2 regions of the Nocardia sp. NPDC006044 genome follow, and region 1 is predicted to be linked to the other one. Evidence: riboswitches for the same ligand, from Rfam matches in the RefSeq annotation. Region 1 holds a riboswitch; the other holds the start of a gene.

What was found. A riboswitch is a leader RNA that binds a small molecule or an ion and turns the genes downstream of it on or off. The one in region 1 is predicted to bind cobalamin.
Region 2: it holds a riboswitch for cobalamin, as region 1 does, so the genes downstream of both, ACFYO1_RS12175 (methylenetetrahydrofolate reductase) here and ACFYO1_RS40310 (CbtB-domain containing protein) in region 1, are expected to answer to the same signal.

The regions. Positions count from the first base shown of each region.
Region 1 covers NZ_JBIAID010000006.1:210,088-213,728, forward strand. Annotated here, with positions in the region: gene ACFYO1_RS40300 (alpha/beta fold hydrolase) at 1-685, opposite strand, end outside; gene mhuD (mycobilin-forming heme oxygenase MhuD) at 779-1,093, shown strand; cobalamin riboswitch at 1,172-1,327, shown strand; gene ACFYO1_RS40310 (CbtB-domain containing protein) at 1,354-1,548, shown strand; gene ACFYO1_RS40315 (CbtA family protein) at 1,593-2,381, shown strand; gene ACFYO1_RS40320 (hypothetical protein) at 2,417-2,908, shown strand; gene ACFYO1_RS40325 (OsmC family peroxiredoxin) at 2,968-3,408, opposite strand; gene ACFYO1_RS40330 (DMT family transporter) at 3,559-3,641, opposite strand, start outside.
Region 2 covers NZ_JBIAID010000001.1:2,594,235-2,597,875, reverse strand. Annotated here, with positions in the region: gene ACFYO1_RS12190 (hypothetical protein) at 1-251, opposite strand, end outside; gene ACFYO1_RS12185 (hypothetical protein) at 399-635, shown strand; gene ACFYO1_RS12180 (helix-turn-helix domain-containing protein) at 928-1,815, opposite strand; cobalamin riboswitch at 2,047-2,180, shown strand; gene ACFYO1_RS12175 (methylenetetrahydrofolate reductase) at 2,316-3,317, shown strand; gene ACFYO1_RS12170 (NADP-dependent oxidoreductase) at 3,421-3,641, opposite strand, start outside.

The sequences.
Region 1 (3,641 bases):
CGTCGTGCACGAGATGCGCTGCGCCAGGGACGAGTACGTGCTCGGCATCGGGATGCGTCTCGGCCATCTGCCGCATCTGGCCGGCCGGGGTGATCGTGTGCTCGCCCTCGAGCAGCAGCGCGGGCACCCGGATGGCGTGCCACTGCGGCCAGAAATCGCGACTGCCCCACTCCTCGGAGATGTCGCGGAATGTCGTCACCGACCCATGCAGCCGGTAGCCGTCCGGTCCATGCTCGAACGAGTTCAGGAAATACCGCCCGGCGACCGGCCCGAAGAATCTCAGCACCGCGTTCGCGTCCGGGAACGGTTGCGGCCACGCCTCGATCATCGCCGCCCAGTCCGTCGCCGTCCGGCCGGTGAAGTCCGGGGCGATGTCCTCGATCACCAGCGCCCGCACCCGGCCCGGGTGCGTCGCGGCGAACACCCAGCCGTGCAGCGCGCCCATCGAATGCCCGATCAGCACCATCGGTTCGGTGATGCCGGCGGTCGCGGCGGCCAGATCGGCGACGAACGCCTCGGTGGTCAGCTCGTCCGGGGCGGGCCTGCCGTGCCCGGCCGCGTCGAAGGTGAAGACGTGGCCGTAGTCGCGCAGCCAGTCCAGCTGGTCGTGCCAGGTCCTGGCGCTGCCCATCAGTCCGTGCAACAGCAGGATGGGCACACCCGCTCCGCCTTCGTCATGCAACACTCCGCCGATTCTGCCGGGCCGCGCCGACAGGTGCGCACAACCCCCGATACGGCCCATACCGGGCACTCGCGCGCGGGTCGTATTGTCGAGCGCATGGCTGTTGTGAAGATCAACGCGATCGAGGTTCCCGAGGGCGCGGGCCCCGAGCTGGAGAAGCGGTTCGCCCACCGGGCGCACGCGGTGGAGGGCTCGCCGGGTTTCCTCGGTTTCCAGCTGCTCCGGCCGGTCGCCGGGGACAACCGGTACTTCGTTGTCACCCAGTGGGATTCGGAAGAGTCGTTCGCCGCGTGGCGGGACGGCCCGGCGCGCGAAGCGCACGCGGGCGAGCGGCAGAAGCCGGTGTCCACCGGTGCGTCGCTGCTGGAGTTCGAGGTCGTGCTGGACGTGGCGGCCAAGCCCGCGGGCTGACCCGGCCACCCACGCCGGGCGGGCCGAACCGTCCGGCGACTCGCCCGACGCCGGGGCGCGACCGTGCTGGTCGTGTTGACGGCGGGTGCCTCCAGGTGTCACAGTTCGAATGACAAAACGCGAGGGTGATGCGGTAATCCGGTGAAATTCCGGAGCGGTCGCGCCACTGTGTTCCATGCACCGGGTCCCTGGGTGCCGGAAAGCCAGACACCGGCATCTTCGCACCCATTCGACGGGACGCGCATCCCTAGGAGGACCGCATGGCTATCGTGCATTCGCCGAGCCGGGCAAACGAAACTCTGGCCACTGTGCTCGTCACAGTAGGCGTCGTTCTTCTCGCACTGCTCACGCTGTACCTGGTCGGCTTCGATCAGGGCGTCATCTCGCGCAGCGGGATGTACCTGCACGAGCTGATGCACGATGGACGGCACCTGCTGGGGCTTCCGTGCCACTGACTTCGTCGGCTGCCGTTTCTCAGGATCCACCCGCTGCGTTCCCGTTGACCGGTTCGCTGAAGACCCTGCTGCTGCGCGGTCTGCTGGCCGGTCTCATCGCGGGCCTGCTGGCCGCGTCGGTCGGCTTCTTCGTCGGTGAATCGAAGATCAACGCCGCGATCGCCATCGAGGAAGCCAATTCCGCGGCGGCGCAGCACGCGCCCGGCGCGGAAGCGGAGGCGAGCGGCGGACATTCGCACGGCGACGAGGAAGAACCCCTGGTGAGCCGCACCGGGCAGAAGGCGGGACAGTTCCTCGCCCTCGGCCTGGCCGGTCTCGCGCTCGGCGCGATCTTCGCCTCGGTCGCGAACGTCGCCCGGCGCTACAGCACGCTGTCCGGGCCGAAACTCGCGCTCGCGCTCGGGCTGGGTGGCTGGGCCGCGATCGTGGCGGTGCCGTTCTTCAAGTACCCGGCGAACCCGCCCGCGGTGGGTGACCCGGAGACGATCAATCAGCGCACCCTGCTCTGGGTGGCGGCGGTGCTGCTCGGCCTGGCGGCCGTCGGTATCGGCGTGTACGTCTACAAGGCGCTGCGCGGTCAGCTGAGCACCGTGCGGCTGATCGGCGGGGTGGCCGCGTTCGTTCTGGTCACCATCGTGGGCTATGTCCTGCTGCCCGGCGTCAACGAGGTGAAGGCGGACTTCCCGGCGACGCTGCTGTGGCAGTTCCGGGCGGCCTCGCTCGGCGAGACCGCCACGCTGTGGGCCTGTCTGGCCCTCGGCTTCGCCGCGCTCAGCGAATTCGCCACGCGCGGTGATACTCCGGTACGAGGGTCGGTCGCTACCGCGGGCTGATCCGCATCCACGAGACGAGGGGCAGTGTCGGTGTCATGACCGGCACTGTCCTTTCCCTTTGGCCCGCACCGCTGCGTTCGGGCGCACCCGCGCAACCACCGCGCGCCGTCCTCGTCGCGTTCGTCGGCTTCGTGGTCGCGCTGCTGGCCGGCGTGGCCGAGGCCGTCGAACAGGCCGCGCTGCTGCTGGAGCGCGACGAGGTCGACATGGCCGGCCTGGCCACCGGACTCGCGGTGCGGCTGGGGATCTACCTGGTCGTGCTCGTCGTCGCGATCCGGATGACGCACGGCGCCCGCTGGGCGCGGCTCCTGCTGACCTTCGGCATCGGCGTGATCGGCCTGCTCTCGCTGATCATCGAACCGCTGGCGGCACTGTTGTCCGCGGACAAGTTCGGCGACCTGTTCGCGCGTCTCACCGTCGAATCCGTGGTGATCGGCGGGTTCCGCACGATCCACGTGGTCGCGGTGCTGGTCGCCGTCCCGGCGATGTATCACCCGGCGGCGCGCCGATTCTTTCGCCGCGCCTGAACATTTCGCATCATCACATGGCTCCTCGCACATCCGGGGATGTGCGGGGAACCAAGCGATTACGCGAGGGCCGCGTCCAGCTGGATGTGGTCGACGCCGGCCAGGGCCTTGCTGACCGGGCACCCGGCCTTGGCGGCCTCGGCAGCGGCGGCGAACGCGTCGGCGTCGATGCCGGAGACCTTGCCGCGCACGGTCAGCTTGATTCCGCTGATCCGGAAGCCGCCGGCCGGATCCGGCCCGAGGGTCACGTCGGCGCTCACGTCGAGGCTCTCCGGGGTGCCGCCCGCGTTGCCGATCTGCGCCGAGAGCGCCATCGCGTAGCAGGACGAGTGCGCCGCCGCGATGAGCTCCTCCGGGCTGGTGGTGCCGTCGGCGTCGTCGGCCGAACGCTTCGGGAACGACACGTCGTACTTGCCGACGCCGGAGCTGGCCAGCTCGACCTGCCCCGACCCCTCCTGCAGAGTGCCGGTCCAAGCAGTACGCGCGGTACGTGTAGGCATCACGATCCTTCCTAGTCCGCCTCTCCGAGTATTCAGGCCAGATTCAGGTGCCACCGCGGGTGCGCTGGCGGCCGACAGTGAGGCGCGGGTCACGTTACCCCGTACCCGGCGAGTTACCCATGTTCATACGAAATCAGTTGTCGCATTTGATTACTCGGGAGTGGTGACCCGGGCCAGCACGATGCCGCCGATGATCAGCGACAGCGCGAACACCCGCCCCGCGCTGAGCGGAT
Region 2 (3,641 bases), on a different contig from region 1:
AGGGCGCGAAGCTCATTGTGCGTCCGGCGGGCGATCATCATCGGAACATGGCGGGCCGCGAGCAACACCAGCAAGCCCACCATCCCCAAGATGACCGGCCAGAAGGTCGGTGCCATCGACCGCCTGACGAAATCGCTCACCGAGTAGCCGAGCGTCTTCGAATCGATCCCGAAATAGCCGTACCAGGCGCTCGCGTACACCGCCCCGAAGTAGTACAGGACTGGAACCAATACGGCGGCCTGCGATGCCAACGCCCCGGCAATCATCACCGCCGACCGCAACGGTGACGTCTCGGGTTGCCTCGCGACGCTCAACGGCCCCCGCTCGGCTTTATCTCACTCGACGGCGCCAAAGGACGGGGCGCTGCCGAAGGGTCCGTGGTGGGCAGCGGAGGATCGGTGGACACGACCCCGGGTATCGGTATCGGTCTCGGCGACGTCGGTGTCACCGGCTCCGTCGAGACGACAACCGGATTCGACGATGTCACCAGTGGCGGCGTCGAAATGATCAACTTCTGTTTCGTCGTCGCCGGTGTCAGCGGCGACACCCCGGGCGACGGCGTCACCGACGCTTGGTCGGACGCAACGACGACCGATGACGTCGAGGGCGCCCGCGGTGTAGACGATCTGTCCTGATCAGCCGATTCACTGCCGCACGCCGCCCACACCGACGCCCCCAGCACCACCACGCCCAATACAACTGGGCCAGAACGGTTCCGCACGTGCCCCCCTCGAAGTTGCCTGTGCCAAAACAATGCTGACACAAGCACCCCCGGCGCACACTCCCCCAAACGCATGACAAGGGCGCGAGTACGTCCGGCGAACTCGGCGACGCTCCCTGATCGGCGTATCGACCTGACGTCGGCGATCAGTGATTCGGCAGACGGTTTGACCGCCTACGGAACCGGGCGAGATCCGGGGCGGCCGCTCAGAGTCGCGCGGCTGCCGCGATCATCAGGGCGCGTGATCGTTCCGGTGTTTCGGCTTGCACCGCAACCTGATCCATCACGTCGCGGTAGACCTCGAGGTCGTCGCTGCGGTCCAGGTAGAAGGCACTGGTCAGTTGCTCGAGGTAGACGATGTCGGGGAGTTCCTGTTCGGCGAAGCGGAGCAGGGTGAACGAGCTGCCCGCGGCCGCGTGGACGCCTGCGGAGAAGGGCAGCACCTGGATTGTCACTCCTTGCTTGTGCGAGACCTTTACCAGGTGCTCGATCTGCTCGCGCAGTACCTTCCGGCCGCCGATCGGCCGGTGCAGCACGGCCTCGTCCAGCACCGCCCACAATCTAGGCCCGTCCGGCAGGTCGAGGATCTCCTGGCGCTTCGCGCGCAGCTCCACCCGGCGCGCCGCCTCGGCGTTCTGCTGACTGACCTCGATCACCGCGTGGGTGTAGTCCTCGGTTTGCAGCAGACCCGGAACCAGTTGTCCCTCAAAGGTTCTGATCGACTGGGCGGCGCCCTCGAGGCCGAGATAGGTCTCGAACCAGGGTGGCAGCAGATCGCTGTAGCGGTGCCACCAGCCGGGCTGATTCGCCTTGCGCGCCAAGTCCAGGAACATCTCGCGCTCGTCCGGATCGGTGACGCCGTAGAGCGTCAGCAGATCCCGGATATCGCGATCCTTGTAACCGGTCCGGCCGAGTTCGAGCCTGCTGATCTTGGCGTGCGAACCACGGATGTGATTGCCGGCCGCGACCGGCGTGATGCCTTTGGCTTCGCGCAGCTTGCGCAGTTGACCACCGATTGCGATCCGCAGCGCGGTCGGACCGCGCTCGGCGACCCGCGCGTCGATCCCGGTGATCCGGACCGGTTCCGCGACCATGACCTCTACCCCGCTTCTCGACGACTAGCAGCGGTATCGCGCCCATTTCCGTCTCGCACCACACCGCGTCGGTTAGATGATATCCTGCGCTCCGCAAACCGACCCGCGGTTTGATTCCGCGGCGCGTCACCGCGCCGCGACGACCCCTCATCCTTGGTGATCCCAGAGGACTTCGCTATATTCGCGAGTGCAACTGGTTCGCCGGAGGCGGAGTCGAGGAGCCCCTGATCCGCGCGATGGCGTCGAATCGGTCTCGCGCGTCAGCGTGTGGCCGGTGAGAGGAACTCGGTGAAACTCCGGGACCGCACCCGAGCTCGGGTCGGTGCCCATGAGCCCGCAGACCTGCCGATTGTGCCGGGTACACCGTATCCGGCGGTCGTCGCCTCGTGGATCGAGCGCGACGCCGAGCAGACCCGGGCACGGGATCGATGCTTCATGGGGCTCCTCGGTGTCGACTCGTTATCGGCGGCGGCCACTGGCCGCTGACCTGGAGTTCATCCATGCATTCCATCCCCGGACGTGACCGTTCGAATCACGGGCTCCCTACTCACCTCACACCGGCAGTCTCCGGCGTCCCGTCGGTCGTCGACAGCCTGCGCATCCATTCGGGGGCGCGGGTGCCGTTCTCGGTGGAGTTCAATCCGCCGCGCGACACCGCCGGCGAGGCTCGGCTCTGGCGCACGGTGCGGGAGTTCGAGCGCATGCATCCGGCGTTCGTCTCGATGACCTACGGCGCGGGTGGTTCGACCAAGGACCGCACCGCCCGGATCACCGGACAGCTAGCTCAGCAGACCACGTTGCTGCCGGTCGCGCACCTGACGGCGGTCGGGCACAGCATCGCCGAGTTGCGCGCGCTGGTCGGCTCCTACGCCGACTGCGGCATCCGCAACATTCTGGTATTGCGCGGTGACCCGCCCGGCGATCCGCTCGGCGAATGGCACAGGCACCCCGAGGGGGTCGAGTACGCCGAGGAATTGGTGCGCATCGTGCGGGATCTCGGCGACTTCAACGTCGGCGTCGCGTCGTTCCCGCAGGGGCACCATCAGTCCCCCGACCTGCCCACCGATGCGCAGTTCCTGGCCGCGAAACTCCGTGCCGGAGCGGACTATTCGATCACCCAGATGTTCTTCGAGGTGGATCACTATCTGCGCCTTCGCGATCGCGTCGCCGCCGCCGACGCCGAGCAAGGCGCGAAACCGATCATCCCGGAACTGATGCCCATCACCTCCCTGCGCACCATCGCGCGCGCCGAGGAACTCAGCGGCCGCGCCTTGCCCGAGTCGATCATGCGGCGGCTGCGCGCCGCGGCGGGCACCGGCGCCGAGGAGAACCGCGCCGCAGTGCGTGCGGCCGGCATCGAGATCGCCACCGAGATGGCCCAGCGCCTCATCGACGAGGGGGCGCCGTGCCTGCATTTCATCACGCTCAATTTCGCCAAGGCGACCACCGAGGTGCTCACCAACCTCGGTTACGAGGTCACCGCCGCGCCGCTCAGCGCCTGATGCCGCGGCCGGGCGGTGGCCTCGCTCGGTCGAGTCGCCGCTGATGTTCGATCACCCGCGTGGGTTGCTCGCGTGGGTGATCGAACGGGGCCGGCATACGTGTTCAGACAGCCAGCAACAACTTGCCGGTGTTCGCACCGGTGAACAGCATCTCGAGGGTCGTGCCGAATCGCTCGACTCCGCCCTCGACGACATGCTCGCGCGGCTTGATCTTGCCCTCGGCCAGCCATTTCGAGATCTGCGCGATGGCTTCTCCGTAGCGGTCCGCGTAGTCGAACACGACGAACCCCGTCATGGACGCCCGGAACACCAGCAACGACATGT